2 regions of the Mycetohabitans rhizoxinica HKI 454 genome follow, and region 1 is predicted to be linked to the other one. Evidence: riboswitches for the same ligand, from Rfam matches in the RefSeq annotation. Region 1 holds a riboswitch; the other holds the start of a gene.
The links. Region 1 has a riboswitch for thiamine pyrophosphate ahead of thiC (phosphomethylpyrimidine synthase ThiC). Riboswitches for the same ligand answer to the same signal wherever they lie in the genome.
Positions count from the first base shown of each region.

Region 1 (7,269 bases):
CGCACACCCCGGCGCGACCACTGTCCGCCGCGCATGAGGATGAGCATCGAACGGCCAAGACGGACGACGCCGGGAGATAACGACGATGGGTTTTGACATTTCACTGGTCTGGGCCGTGATCATCTTTGCCGGCGTGATGATGTATGTCGTGACTGACGGCTTCGACCTAGGTATCGGCCTGCTCTTTCCCTTCGTCTCGAACCGTACGGAGCGTGACTTGATGATGAACAGCGTCGCGCCAGTCTGGGATGGCAATGAAACCTGGTTAGTACTCGGCGGCGCCGGGCTGCTGGCCGCGTTTCCACGAGCCTATGCGATTTTGCTGAGCGCATTGTATCTGCCGCTGATCTTCATGCTGCTCGGCCTGATCTTTCGCGGCGTGGCGTTCGAATTCCGTTTCAAGGCCAACGATCGCGAGCGCCCCATCTGGGACATCGCATTCATGGCCGGCTCGTTGCTCGCGTCGTTCTTCCAGGGCGTAGCGCTGGGCGCGTATATCGACGGCGTGAAGGTCAATGGCGATGCATTCGCTGGCGGCGCCCTCGATTGGGTTAAGCCATTTGCGCTCTTTTGCGGGCTCGGCGTGGTCGTGATCTATGCGTTGCTGGGCGCGACATGGCTGATTATGAAAACCGAACATACGTTGCAACACACGATGATCGGCGTGGCGCGGCGGCTCACATGGCTCGTGCTCGCCGCGATCGCGATCGTCAGCATCTGGACGCCGATTGCCCATCCGCACATCGCACAGCGCTGGTTTACGCTGCCCAACCTGCTTTGGTTCTGCCCTGTCCCGTTGCTGGTGCTGCTTTGCGTTTATGCTCTCCAACGCTCGCTGAGCCACGCGCCGCACGCCGGTCCGTTCCTGTGCGCGCTGGCGCTGATGTTCCTGGGCTACACCGGGCTGGCAATCAGCATCTGGCCGAATATCGTGCCACCATCGCTGTCGATCTGGGACGCAGCCGGCCCGTTGCAGAGTCAGGGCTTTACCCTGCTCGGCACGCTGTTCATCATCCCGTTCATCCTCGGCTACACAATGTGGTCATACTATGTGTTCCGGGGCAAGGTACGCCCTGGCGAGCACTACCATTAATGCAAAAACCCCCTCGAAACCGCGTGCCGACCTGGGCCACGCGACTAGCTTGGCTGATCGCGCTGTGGACGGCTAGCGTCGCCGCGCTGGCCGTTGTCGCTGGTGTGTTGCGCCTCGCGATGCACGCAGCCGGGTTGTCCGCCTGAATTGGCCAGCAGCCGCGCCGCTCGCAGCGCAGATCGCGGCGCTCGCTGAACGCAGCCATGCGCTCGACGCCATCATGAGCACGCTGCTATTTGAACGGCCTGCTTTTCGACATCCTACTCATTGAGTGCCTGCTTCTCGGCATCCTGCCAGCCCGCGCGGGTCGCGGATAGCACCGTCCACTATGCAAAGTTCACGGGCCGTGTTCGATGCCGCGATGCTGCGCTAGCCGCCGCGCTGGTTGGCGTGGTCCATTGGCGCGGCGGCCAGCGACGTGCGCAGGCCGCGTGAAGCGGCCGGCGCGTTAGGCGCGCTCCGCGAGCAAATCGGCCATATCGTCAGCGTGCTCTTCTTCGACCGCCAGGATTTCCTCGAAGATGCGGCGCGTGGTCGGGTCCTTGTCGCCAATGTACTTGACGATCTCTCGGTAGGTATCGATCGCGATGCGCTCCGCAACCAGGTTCTCTCGAATCATCTCGGTCAGCGTCTCGCCTTCCACATACTCGGAGTGCGAGCGGCTGGCCAGCCCGGCCGGCGCAAAATCGGGCGCCCCGCCCAACTGCACGATGCGCTGCGCCAGCTGATCCGCATGCTGCTGCTCCTCGGCCGCATGCTGCGCGAACTCGTCGGCCACCGCTTCCGAGTTGATCCCCTTTGCCATGAAATAGTGCCGCTTGTAGCGCAGCGTGCAGACTAACTCCGTGGCCAGCGCGTCATTGAGCAGCTTTAGAATCGTGTCGCGATCCGCGCTGTAGGTCGACGTCACGGGGCCCTCGTCCATATGCTGGCGAGCGCGCTCGCGGATTGTTTCTAAGTCGAGTCTAAAGGTGTCTGTCATTGCAACCTCCATGAGTGACCGTCATGTCCTCGTCACGTCGATCAGCCAACTGACGACAAACATGACAGCGAAAACGTAAAATAAAATTTCGCGCAGTTTGCGCGCCGCGCGTGGCCAAGCCAGTTAATTTCGATGCACGGACCATCACGGTCGCGACAAGAAGAAAGAACACCCTGCATCGTGCAGCAACGCGGCCTCTTTATCCACGCGCACGACACGCCCGGCATTTGCGTGGGACGGCTAGGTAACCTTCTTTGCGACAAAAATGCCGAACAGCAGGAACACCACGCACAGCACGAGGAAGACGAAGAACAGGAACTTCGCAATCGCTGCCGCGCCCGTGGCAATGCCGCTGAATCCAAGCAATCCCGCGATAATGGCGACAATCGCAAAGAATAACGCCCACCTCAACATGATTGCGACCTCCATAGCAAGTGCCAAAATTCGGCAACGAGTGCAATTATAGCAATAGGCATGCCAGAATTGGCGCCCGCTGCCCCGGCAACGCTCCGTCCGACAACACGTCGCCCCCTAAAACCAAGGGTTTAGCGCCGTTTACCGAAAGGGGGCACGACGTACCGGTATAGGGTGCGCAGACAAGCGAGGCCGCCACTTTCTTTCATACAATGAGTAAGCCTTACCCCAATTTACTAAAACCGCTGGAGTTGGGTGAGTTACCTGCTCAATTCATTTCTGTGTCCACGCACTAACCGCCGCACCGATCGCTGGGGTGGATCCATCAAGAATCGCATTCGCCTGGCTGTCGAAGTCGTGCGCCGGATGCGCGAGACGCTTGACACACGTTTCAGACAGCGGTGTCAACGTCACGGACGGCGGTTGCCAACGCCCCTGAACCGGTGTATCTTGACCCTGCTACGCGGGGGTCCTGCTTGCGCACCGTCGTCAAGCGGGTGAGAAACACCCTTTGAACCTGATCTGGGTAATGCCAGCGCAGGGAAGCGTCCGGGGTCGATCAATGATGTCGCCGCATCCGCCCCGCTCCGCCGCTTCTCCGGTCTCCCGTGTTCCGTTGCCCTTGCCCACAGGAGACATTCAATGGTTGCCAATCCAAAGTTTCTGTCCGAGTCCGCGCGCGTGGACGATGCCGCGATCGCGCCGCTGCCGAATTCCCGCAAGATCTATGTGACCGGCTCCCGGTCTGACCTACGGGTTCCGATGCGCGAAATCAGCCAGGCCGACACGCCGACCGGCTTCGGTGGTGAGAAAAACCCGCCCATCACGGTCTATGACACATCCGGCCCATATACCGACCCCGACGTCAGGATCGATATTCGCGCCGGCCTGCCCGCGCTACGCGAGGCCTGGATCGAGGAACGCGGCGACACCGAGCGGCTGGAAGGGCTCTCGAGCCAGTACGGCCAGGCCCGCGCGGCCGACGCGGACACCGCGCACCTCCGCTTCCCAGGCCTGCATCGCGCGCCGCGGCGAGCCAAGGCGGGCGCCAACGTGACCCAGATGCACTACGCGCGCCGCGGCATCATCACGCCGGAAATGGAGTTCATTGCGATCCGCGAAAACCAGCGTCGCCACGAGTATTTGGAAAGTCTGCGCGCTAGCGGACCACAAGGCGCCAAGCTGGCCGAGCTGATCGGTCGGCAGCACCGTGGCAACGCATTCGGCGCGGCGGCATTCAGTGGCACCCAGGCTCGCGAAATCACCCCCGAATTCGTGCGCGACGAAGTCGCACGCGGTCGCGCGATCATTCCGGCCAACATCAATCATCCCGAATCCGAGCCGATGATCATCGGCCGCAACTTCCTGGTGAAGGTCAATGCAAACATCGGCAACTCCGCTGTCACGTCATCGATCGGCGAGGAAGTCGACAAGATGACGTGGGCGATCCGCTGGGGCGGCGATACCGTGATGGACTTGTCCACCGGCAAGAACATCCACGAGACGCGCGAGTGGATCATCCGCAACAGCCCGGTGCCGATTGGTACCGTGCCGATCTACCAGGCGCTGGAGAAAGTTCACGGCAAGGCGGAGGAACTGACCTGGGAAATCTTCCGCGACACGCTGATCGAGCAGGCTGAACAAGGCGTTGATTACTTCACGATTCATGCCGGCGTGCTGCTGCGCTATGTACCGATGACTGCGAGCCGCATGACGGGGATTGTCTCGCGCGGCGGCTCGATCATGGCCAAGTGGTGTCTTGCCCATCACCGAGAAAGCTTCCTGTACGAGCATTTCGAAGACATCTGCGAGATCATGAAGGCGTACGACGTGAGCTTCTCGCTGGGCGACGGGTTACGGCCAGGCTCGATCTACGATGCAAACGACGAGGCGCAGCTCGCCGAACTCAAGACGCTGGGCGAGTTGACGCAGATTGCATGGAAGCACGATGTGCAGACAATGATTGAAGGTCCGGGACACGTGCCGATGCAGTTGATCAAGGAAAACATGGACTTGCAGCTGGAGTGGTGCAACGAGGCGCCGTTCTATACGCTCGGGCCGCTGACTACCGACATCGCACCGGGATACGACCATATTACCTCGGGCATCGGCGCGGCGATGATCGGCTGGTTTGGTACCGCGATGCTGTGCTACGTGACGCCAAAGGAGCACTTGGGGTTGCCGAACAAAGACGACGTCAAAGAAGGCATCATCACGTACAAGCTTGCCGCGCACGCCGCCGACCTTGCGAAGGGGCATCCCGGCGCGCAGATACGTGACAACGCGTTGTCGAAGGCCCGCTTCGAGTTCCGTTGGGAGGATCAGTTCAACCTCGGACTCGACCCGGACAAGGCGCGCGAATTTCACGACGAGACACTACCGAAGGATTCCGCAAAGGTTGCCCACTTCTGCTCGATGTGCGGCCCGCATTTCTGTTCGATGAAGATCACGCAGGACGTGCGTGAGTTTGCCGAGAAGCAAGGTGTCGGCGAAGTGGAGGCGCTGCGCAAGGGCATGGAAGTCAAGGCGATCGAGTTCAAGCAGTCGGGCGCCGAGATCTACCAAAAGCAGTAAAGTAACATCTGCTTACAAAAGCGACGAATCGCCTACAAAGCCGCAACGTCTTAAAACGTATTGATCGCGTACTATCGAATTAGGTCGGCAATCAACACAACGAGGAGTCACGATCATGAATTCGGTCAAGCGTATCGGCGCTGCGGCGCTCAGCGCCGCGCTGCTGACGAGCCTGGCGGCGTGCGACGGGATGACCACGCGCCAGCGCAACACTGCGATCGGCGCGGGCGTGGGCGGCGTCGCTGGCGCGGCAGTCGGCGGCAACGCGCTGTCGACGCTGGGCGGCGCAGCTGTCGGCGGCATCATCGGCAATCAGGTCGGCAAGTAACGCTTCGTCGCGCGACAGGGCCACGGCTCGCGTGAGCCTCGGCAGAACGGCCCAGCCGGCGGCACTTCTACCAACGCGCCGCCGGCTGTCCCTTGGTCGCTCATCCGGACGCACGCGGACTCCGTCACGCCCGTCACGCTTACGAGGCGGCGTGCCTACCCGACGTCGCGCCGGGGTGCGCAGCACCCCTTGCTATCTGCTGCACGCCCACCATCGGATGGCTTGCTCTGCTCATTGCGGCCCCGTGGACCGAGCATTCGATCGCACCATGACCGCGCGGGCTAGCCGCGCTCTTCTCCACGCTATGGGCTGCGCAGATCCATTGCCTCGCCCCAAGCTAAACCACTCAGCCATAAGCAAAGTGCCGCCATAACGATTTGCCGCCGTAACGATTGGAGCGCTATTCCCAGCGCGGCCGCCAGGGCTTAGAGTGATAGGCCTTCTTGTTAATTCTGCCTATGACAGCCCGCAACCTTCTTTATCTCCTTGTGCTTGCCGCGCTGTGGGGCGCCTCTTTTCTGTTCATTCGGATCGGGGTGGCCGAATTCGGCGTCACACCACTGATGGCACTACGCGTCTCGATCGGCGCGGTGTTCCTAGCCACGTTGCTGGTGGCACAAAAGGGTTTAGCCGGCGCGTGGCATAGCGCGCGCCGCCAATGGTGGCCATTGTTCGTCGTTGGCGTATTGAATTCAGCCGTGCCATTTTGCCTGTTTGCCTACGCCGAACTCACGCTGTCGGCCGGATTAACTTCGGTGATTAACGCAACAACGCCATTGTGGGGTGCCCTGGTCGCATTCGTTTGGCTCGGTGACCGGCTCAGCAGCATGCGCACCGCCGGGCTCGCGCTCGGCTTTGCGGGCGTGGTATTGCTGGTTTGGGATCAGATTACGGCACCGGTAGGCGCGAGCGGCACGCCGGTACCGGCGACAACCACGGCGCTCGCCGCAGGCGCGGCGCTCGGTGCCACGGCACTCTACGGCGTGGCGGCGAACTACACCAAACAGTACCTGTCCGGCGTGGATCCATTAACCGTGGCGTGCGGCAGCATGGTCGGCGCGTCCATCGCCCTGCTGCCGCTGGCCGCGTGGTGCTGGCCCACCGCCCAGGTCTCGACGCATGCGTGGCTCGCAGTGCTGGCGCTCGGCGTCGCGTGCACGGGTATCGCGTACAGGCTCTACTTCCATTTGCTGGCCACGGCCGGCCCGGCTCGCGCGATGACGGTAACGTTCGTGGTACCGGTGTTCGGTATTCTATGGGGTGCGCTGTTCCTCGCGGAATCCGTGTCGATGCGGATGATCGAGGGATGCGGGGTCGTGCTGATTGGCACCGCGCTCGCCGCCGGCTTCATCAAGCGGTTACGCGCGCAGGCATCGTAGCGCCTGGCGCAAGCTCGCCAATCCGCGGCAAGACCCTATTGCGGCTGCGCGCGGCCCGCTGCTGAACGGGGGCACCGTTTTGAAGGGCACGTTTCGGGGCGCGCCGTTTGAGACTTGCATGCGTTATCCGGCAATCACGCCACTAGCCTCGAGCCTGCGGATTCGCTCGGATACAGCCGGCTAGCTCAGATGAACGCACCGTCCGACCTCGGCATGCAAAATGGGGGCCTCCTACTGCAGCAGTTCGAGAATCCAGAAAATCCTACTGATCGAACTAGGCATTCATAATGCTGCGACCCAAAGAAATGCTGACCGTCCATCAAGCAACCAGCATTACGCGCAAGCGAAGCGAAACCTGCGTCCATGATGCGATACCGGCTGGGGCTGGTACGGACAGACACTAAACTATGCACAAACTCGCCATTCCTGACCAAGAAATCACCATGACGGCAGTGCGAGCGCAAGGCGCAGGTGGGCAAAACGTCAATAAGGTATCCAG
Region 1 covers NC_014718.1:366,645-373,913, forward strand. Annotated here, with positions in the region: gene RBRH_RS13555 (cytochrome ubiquinol oxidase subunit I) at 1-80, shown strand, start outside; gene cydB (cytochrome d ubiquinol oxidase subunit II) at 86-1,093, shown strand; gene RBRH_RS17890 (DUF2474 family protein) at 1,093-1,239, shown strand; gene RBRH_RS13565 (ferritin-like domain-containing protein) at 1,542-2,075, opposite strand; gene RBRH_RS13570 (DUF1328 domain-containing protein) at 2,316-2,489, opposite strand; partial or broken gene RBRH_RS21455 (hypothetical protein) at 2,745-2,810, shown strand; TPP riboswitch at 2,945-3,051, shown strand; gene thiC (phosphomethylpyrimidine synthase ThiC) at 3,132-5,063, shown strand; gene RBRH_RS13580 (glycine zipper 2TM domain-containing protein) at 5,179-5,391, shown strand; gene RBRH_RS13585 (DMT family transporter) at 5,850-6,770, shown strand; gene arfB (alternative ribosome rescue aminoacyl-tRNA hydrolase ArfB) at 7,178-7,269, shown strand, end outside.

Region 2 (7,269 bases), on a different replicon from region 1:
CTTCGGGGGTCGGCTTGGCTTCATAGCCTTGGAACAGCGCGACGAAGGTTACCGCGAAGCCGAACACGATGCTCTTGATCACACCGTTGCCGATATCCTGTCGCAGGTCGACGCCCGATTGCATTTGGGACCAAAACGCGCCAGGGTCCACGCCGATCAATACCACACCGACGACATACCCGCCGACGATGCCGACCGCGCTGAAGATCGCCGCCAGGATCGGCATCGCGATTACGCCAGCCCAGAATCGCGGTGCAACGACGACCCGGATCGGGTCCACCGCCATCATTTCCATCGCGGTCAGTTGCTCGCCCGCCTTCATCAGGCCGATCTCCGCGGTCAGCGACGTGCCAGCGCGTCCGGCAAACAGCAGCGCAGTGACCACTGGCCCAAGCTCGCGCACCAGCGACAGCGCGACCAACAGCCCGAGCGCCTGCTCGGAGCCGTAGCGATTCAGCGTGTTGTAGCCCTGCAAGCCCAGCACGAAGCCGACGAACAACCCCGAAACAGCGATGATGACGAGTGAATAATTACCCAGGAAGTGGATCTGCTGGATGACGGTGCGCGGGCGCCGCAGCAATGGGAAGCACTCCGACGCAAGCCGCGCGAACATACGGGCGCCGTAGCCTGTTCGTGAAAGGCCGTCGAGAACGGCGCGGCCGACCGTGGCAATCATGCGCTACTCTCCTGCGCGCGGCACGGCGCCGAGACCGAAGTCCGCCTCCAGCGACGCGCTCGCATAGTGAAAATGAAAGGGACCGTCAGGCGCGCCGTCGATGAACTGCCGCACGCTCGGGTCCTGCGACGCGCGCAACTGCGCGGGCGTGCCCTCGGCGAGCACCCGTCCATTCGCAATGAAATACACGTAGTCCGCGATCGCAAACGACTCCGGCACATCGTGTGTCACGAGGATCGACGTGGCGCCGAGCGCGGTATTGAGGGTGCGAATCAGGTTCGCGGTAATACCCAGTGAGATCGGATCAAGTCCCGCGAACGGCTCATCGTACATCATCAGCTCGGGGTCAAGCGCGATCGCCCGAGCCAGCGCGACCCGGCGCGCCATGCCGCCCGAGACTTCGGACGGCGCCAAGTCGCGTGCGCCGCGCAAGCCGACCGCGTTGAGTTTCATCAGCACGAGATCGCGGATCAGCGCCTCTGGCAAGTCCGTATGCTCGCGCAGCGGAAATGCGACGTTGTCGAACACTGACATGTCGGTAAACAACGCGCCGAACTGGAACAACATGCCCATCCTGCGCCGCGCCGCGTAGACCGCCTGGGGGCCCATAGCACCGACGTCCTCGCCGCGAAACAGTACCTGGCCTCGGTTGGCGCGCACCAGCGCACCGATGAGCCGCAACACTGTCGTCTTGCCGCACCCGGAGCCGCCCATGATCGCAACCACCTGTCCACGCTTGAAACGCATGTTCAGGTTCTGGAGCACGAGCCGCTCAGCACTGTAGCCGAAAGCAACATCGCGAAGCTCAAGCAGGATATCGGAGGCGGTTGGCGGCACGTAGGCGGTCATCAAAAGGCACGGAACGCGGATTATAGGGCCTAAAGCGGATCTGCCGCCTGAAACCCCGACGTGGACTGTGCGCGAGACCGCTTACACGCCACCTTCGCGGCGTAGGGCAATGGCAGGCAAGCCCCGCATTATCGGATAAACCCTCTTTGCAACGCAAAGATTGCTTTTTCGACGTCGTGGGCCTGCGTTACCGCGCGCACGAGCGCGGCACCGCGCACACCGGTGGCCAGCACGTCGTCCAGCGTCTGCAGGTCGATGCCACCGATTGCCACGCAGGGCACCACGCCGTCCAGCAATCGCACGTAGCGCGCGAGTCGCGCAAGCCCTTGCGGCACGCTGGGCATTGCCTTGGTGGTGGTCGGAAACACCGCACCCAGCGCGATATAGCTCGGCTTGAAGTGCAGCGCCACCAAGATCTCGTAGTATCCGTGCGAGGACAGACCCAGCCGCAGCCCCGCGTGTGCCAGCGCACCGATGTCCGCGCGCGACAAATCCTCCTGGCCCAGGTGCACGCCATAGGCGCCTTCGTCCAGCGCCAGTTGCCAGTGGTCGTTGATGAATACGCGTGCGTCGTCATAGCGGCGCCCCGCCGCAACGGCGCGGCGCACGTCGGCCCGCAGCACGGCTAACGCGCGCGGATCCGCCGCATCGCCCGCCCCGTCAACCTTGCGGCGCAGTTGCACAGTACGCACGCCGAGCGCTAGCAGCCGCTCGATCCAGTCGGCCGTCGGCACCACCGGATACAGACCGAGCGCTGCCGGGCACGCGGCGAACGGCTGCACCGGCGCATCAGGCAACCCCAGCACGCGCGGAAAGCGCGACACATCACACGGCCATGGATCCTGCGCATACTCGTCGCCCTGCCGCCACGCCAGGGCAAGGCACAACGCATCGTGCGGCGCGCAGCCACAATCGAGGAACGCGGCGAATGCCGCGATCCAATCGTCGCACGGCGCGGCCTCCAACGTGCGGACCGCATCACCCTGATGCAACCGCATGGCACGCGCCGACGCGTCCAGCACCGTGGCGCCGGCAGCCACCCAGCGCGCGGTATCGGCCGCATGCGGCTGCACATCGGTCACTACGATCACGTCACCGGGCCCCGGCTGCGGCGGCGGCGCGAGACAGATCCGCACCGGCTGGCTGGCACGCGGCCAATCACCCAACCGTGCGCGGATCCGCTCGGCCGCCTCCAGCAGTTCATCCGCAGGCGGATAAAAAACCTCGCGCTCCCGCAGGAAGGCGCCGCTCATGCCCGCTCATTCGAGGGCGGGACAGCGGCGCCCTCCGGCGCGCGATAGTCGTCCTGGTGCCAGAATGGCATGCCGACCACCGGCGTACTCGCATGCGCGCTGTCGCGCTCCGGCATCGGCCCAGCCAAGTACGCTTCGCGACCCGCCTCGACCGCACTCGCGAATGCCCGCGCCATCGCCTCGGGCCGCGCCGCCTGCGACACCGCCGTGTTGAGCAGCACGGCGTCAAACCCCCACTCCATCACCTGGCACGCGTGCGACGGCACACCCAGCCCTGCGTCGACGATCAGCGGCACGTCCGTCAGGCGCTCGCGCAGCAGCTTGAGTCCATACGGGTTCACCACCCCCTTGCCGGTGCCAATCGGAGCGCCCCACGGCATCAACGCCTCGCAGCCGACGTCGAGCAGTCGCCGCGCGACAACGAGGTCTTCCGTGCAATACGGCAGCACCTTAAAGCCGTCCCGCACAAGGATGTCGGCCGCCTCGATCAAACCGACCGGATCCGGCTGCAACGTGTAGTCGTCTCCAATCAGCTCAAGCTTGATCCAGTCAGTTTCAAACACTTCGCGGGCCATCTGCGCGGTCGTCACCGCCTCCTTCACGGCATGGCAGCCAGCGGTGTTGGGCAACAGCGCAGCACCCCGACACTTCAGCGCGTCAAAAAACCCAACGTCGGCGTCGCCCTGCGCGGCCAATTGGCGCCGCAGCGCGACGGTGACCATTGCGGGCTGCGCGGCCACGAGCGAGGCTTCGAGCGCATGCAGCGACGGATAGCGCGAAGTGCCGAGCAACAGCCGGCTTGTAAAGGGTTGTCCGTACAGAATCAGCGCATCGGCGGTGGAATGGGAATGCATCATTGTCTCCGTCAGTTTCAGTGACCCATGGGCCAGATTGTCGGCTCGCGTGGCATGCCGCCGATGCGTCATCCGCCTGCCACAGGCTTTACGACGTCGATCCGGTCACCTTGCGTGAGCGCGCGCGCAGGATGCTGTGTGCGCGGCACGAATTCGCCGTTGATTGCGACCGCGTACGGCGGCACTGCACCATACGAGGCCAGCGCGTCAGCAAGGCACGCATCATCGGGCAACGAGAAAGGCTGGTTGTTGATTTGGATATCCATGGTTCATGCGTCAGTCAGTCGAGCACGGCTGCAGCGCAGCCGCACGGTAAAGCATCGGCCAGCGCGAGGCGGCACGCCACGCGTCGAAGCCGTCCGGATCGCGCACCTGCGCCTCGAGCAACGCGTGCGCGAGCGCCACAGCTTCGTGCGCCACCTCAGGCGCAATCATATAGCCGTGACGGTACAGGCCATTGACGCGCAGCACCGACGCGCCATCCCACGACAGCGCGGGGCGATGGTCCGGCAGTGTGGGCCGGCAATGCGCGTTCAGCTCGAGGATCCGGCCCTCGCCGAAGGCGGGATGTAGCGAATAGGCCGCCGACAACAACTCGAGCGCCGAGCGCACGCTCACCGGCGACATGTCCTCGCCTTCGATCTCGGTGGCCCCGATCACATAGTGATCGTCCTGCTTGGGCGCGATATACAACGGATAGCGCGGATGCAGCAGACGCACCGGCCGGCTCAGACCAATGCCCGGCGCATGGACCCGCGCGACTTCGCCCCGCAGCCCGCGCAGACCGGGCCATGCCTGCTTCGCGCCCAGTCCACGGCAATCGATCACCAGACCGGCAGCAGGCAGGGCATCCTCGCGCACGCAGGTATGCCAGTGCGTGTCCACATGCAACTCGTCGAGCGCGGCCCCCAGCGCCGCCAGCAACTGCCGATTATCCAGTTGCCCCTCGCCGGGCAGCAGGCGCGCATCGTGAAAGCGCATACCAAGCGCCGGCTCGGCTTGCGTGACCTGAGCGCCGTGCAGTGCGACGATGCCATCGTGCAGCATCGTCACGGGCGCGTTCACACGCACGCGCTGCTCAAACAATGGCCATTCGGCGCGATCGGCCGCATGCCAGACAATCAGCGTGCCGTTGCGCTGGAAGAACACCGGTTGTGGCAGCTGCGGCAGCCATTCGGCCCAGCGCTTGAGCGACGCGGCGCCCAGCTCCACCAGCAACGGCTCGGCATTAGCAGCTTCGGCCAGCGGCGCGAGCATGGCTGCGGCGACCCACGCTGCCGCACTGCGTCCGCTCGACTCGCCTTGCTCATACAGCGCGACGCGATGGCCCGCGCGCGCGAGCCGCCACGCAATGAGACGACCGGACAAGCCGCCGCCCAAGACGGCGACATCGGGCATCGGCGCGGCGTGGCACGCGGTTTCTAAAGAGGGGTCGGATTGGGGCACGGCAATCGAATCCTATGTACGGGAATCGGGGTACAAGGACGAAACCGGCGAGATTCACGTGCGGGAACCTGACCACAGTGGCGCGCCGGCAGGCACGTCCGTTCCCTCACGGCAGGACAGAATCGAAAACTTCCCGCGCCGGTATTACCCGGATCGGGTGCAAAGGGACTCTCTCAGCCTGGCACTGCGCGACTCGCCGCGCATCGACTTGCAAACGCACATCAACGTGCAAAGCACCCCTGTTTCGTCTAAGCCCATTAAATCACAAAACCGCCGCCAGCCGCAATTCGTTGCTTTGGCACAATGTCGCGCAATCGCCGCTGCCGGAGCGCGCGCCACCGCATGCCTTAAGCCGGAATTAAGCGGTAGTCGGAACAATCCGCACTGGCACGAGTCAGTCACCGTCGCGTCGTTCGCGTCGTTCGCGTCGTTCGCGTCGTTCGCGTCGTTCGCGTCGTTCGCGTCGTTCGCGTCGTTCGCGTCGTTCGCGTCGTTCGCGTCGTTCGCGTCGTTCGCGTCGTTCGCGTCGTTCGCGTCGTTCGCGACAGTGCAACGCACCGGCGCGCCGGTGAATGGACCGATTTGAGGAACCCTACAGTTGAGGAACCCTATGAGTCAACCCGCATCGGGCAACAACGAACGTATTACCACGTGGAGCCTGATCAAGCCGTATTGGGTGTCGGACGAAAAGTGGATCGCCTGGGGACTGCTCGCGCTCGTGGTCGCGATTAACATGACCATGGTGGCGGTCAACGCGTGGTTCAACACATGGCAGCGCGTGTTCTTCGACTCGATCCAGCAGTACAACTATCCGGTGTTCAAGCACTCGCTGCTGCAATTTACCGCGATCGCGATGGCGATGATCTTGCTCGGCTCGTACCGCACATACTTCCGGCAGATGCTCGAATTCCGCTGGCGCCAGTGGCTCACCACGCAGTACATGCACGCGTGGCTGTCGGGCCGCGCGTACTATCGAATCGAGCGCGACAAGCTTGCCGATAACCCGGACCAGCGGGTTTCAGTGGACCTACAGGAACTGGCGAGCACGACGCTGGCGCTCTCGCTGGATTTCCTATCCACGTCCGTCACATTGCTGTGGTTCAGCCATGTCCTGTGGCAGTTGGCCGGCCCACTCAGCTTCACCGTGTTCGGCACCGATGTGACAATACCTGGCTACATGGTGTGGACCGCCCTGCTCTACGCGGTAATCGGCTCGTACATCACGCATCGCGTCAACCATCCGCTCGTGTCGATCAACTACCAACAACAACGGGTCGAAGCGGACTTTCGTTTCTCGTTGATCCGGTTGCGCGAGAATGCGGACCAGATTGCCCTGTACGAAGGCGAGCGCACCGAGGAGAAAGCGCTGCAAGGCGTCTTCGGGCACATTCGCGACAATTGGCGGATGATCATGCGCTATACGCGGCGTCTGAACATTGTCGTGGTCAGCTATTCGCAACTGGCCATCGTGTTCCCGTTCATCGCCGCCGCGCCGAAATACTTCGAGAAGGCGGTCAGCTACGGCGGTTATCAGCAGACAATTGGCGCGTTCGGCACCGTCAGCAACGCGTTCTCATGGTTCATCAGCAGCTATTCGACACTGGCCGCATGGCGCGCCGTGATTAACCGGCTCAAGGAATTCCAGCGCATCATGGCGCAGCCGCAGTTGCTCGAGTCGACGTCGCGGGCCACCGAGCACGGCGGCATTCATATGAGAATGGCCGATACGACGGTACTGCGCGTGCAGGCGCTGCGGCTGTTGCGCCCGGATGGCACGCCGCTGTCGACGATTGGCTCGTTTGTAATCGCGCCCGGCTCGCGGGTGCTCGTACGAGGCGCGTCGGGCTCCGGCAAGAGCACACTGCTGCGTTCGCTGGCCGGCCTGTGGCCATTTGGCAGCGGCACCATCGAGATGCCCGTCAACGCACGCGTGATGTTCGTGCCGCAGAAAAGCTACGTGCCGATCGGCACGCTCAAGGGCGCGCTGTGCTATCCGGCAACGGCCGACGCGTTCACCGACGCGGACTGTGCCGACGTGCTGCGCGCCTGCCGGCTGGGCGAACGAGTCGATCAGCTCAACGTGAGCGACCATTGGGAGCGCGTGCTGTCGCCCGGCGAACAGCAACGCCTGGCAATCGCCCGCGTGCTGTTGCAAAAGCCCGATTTCCTGTTCCTTGACGAGGCGACCAGC
Region 2 covers NC_014722.1:1,007,049-1,014,317, reverse strand. Annotated here, with positions in the region: gene mlaE (lipid asymmetry maintenance ABC transporter permease subunit MlaE) at 1-676, opposite strand, end outside; gene RBRH_RS04700 (ABC transporter ATP-binding protein) at 680-1,525, opposite strand; gene thiE (thiamine phosphate synthase) at 1,654-2,778, opposite strand; gene RBRH_RS04690 (thiazole synthase) at 2,775-3,632, opposite strand; gene thiS (sulfur carrier protein ThiS) at 3,701-3,898, opposite strand; gene RBRH_RS04680 (FAD-dependent oxidoreductase) at 3,909-5,030, opposite strand; TPP riboswitch at 5,192-5,329, opposite strand; gene RBRH_RS19725 (hypothetical protein) at 5,374-5,664, shown strand; gene RBRH_RS04670 (ABC transporter ATP-binding protein/permease) at 5,689-7,269, shown strand, end outside.
Region 2: it holds a riboswitch for thiamine pyrophosphate, as region 1 does, so the genes downstream of both, RBRH_RS04680 (FAD-dependent oxidoreductase) here and thiC (phosphomethylpyrimidine synthase ThiC) in region 1, are expected to answer to the same signal.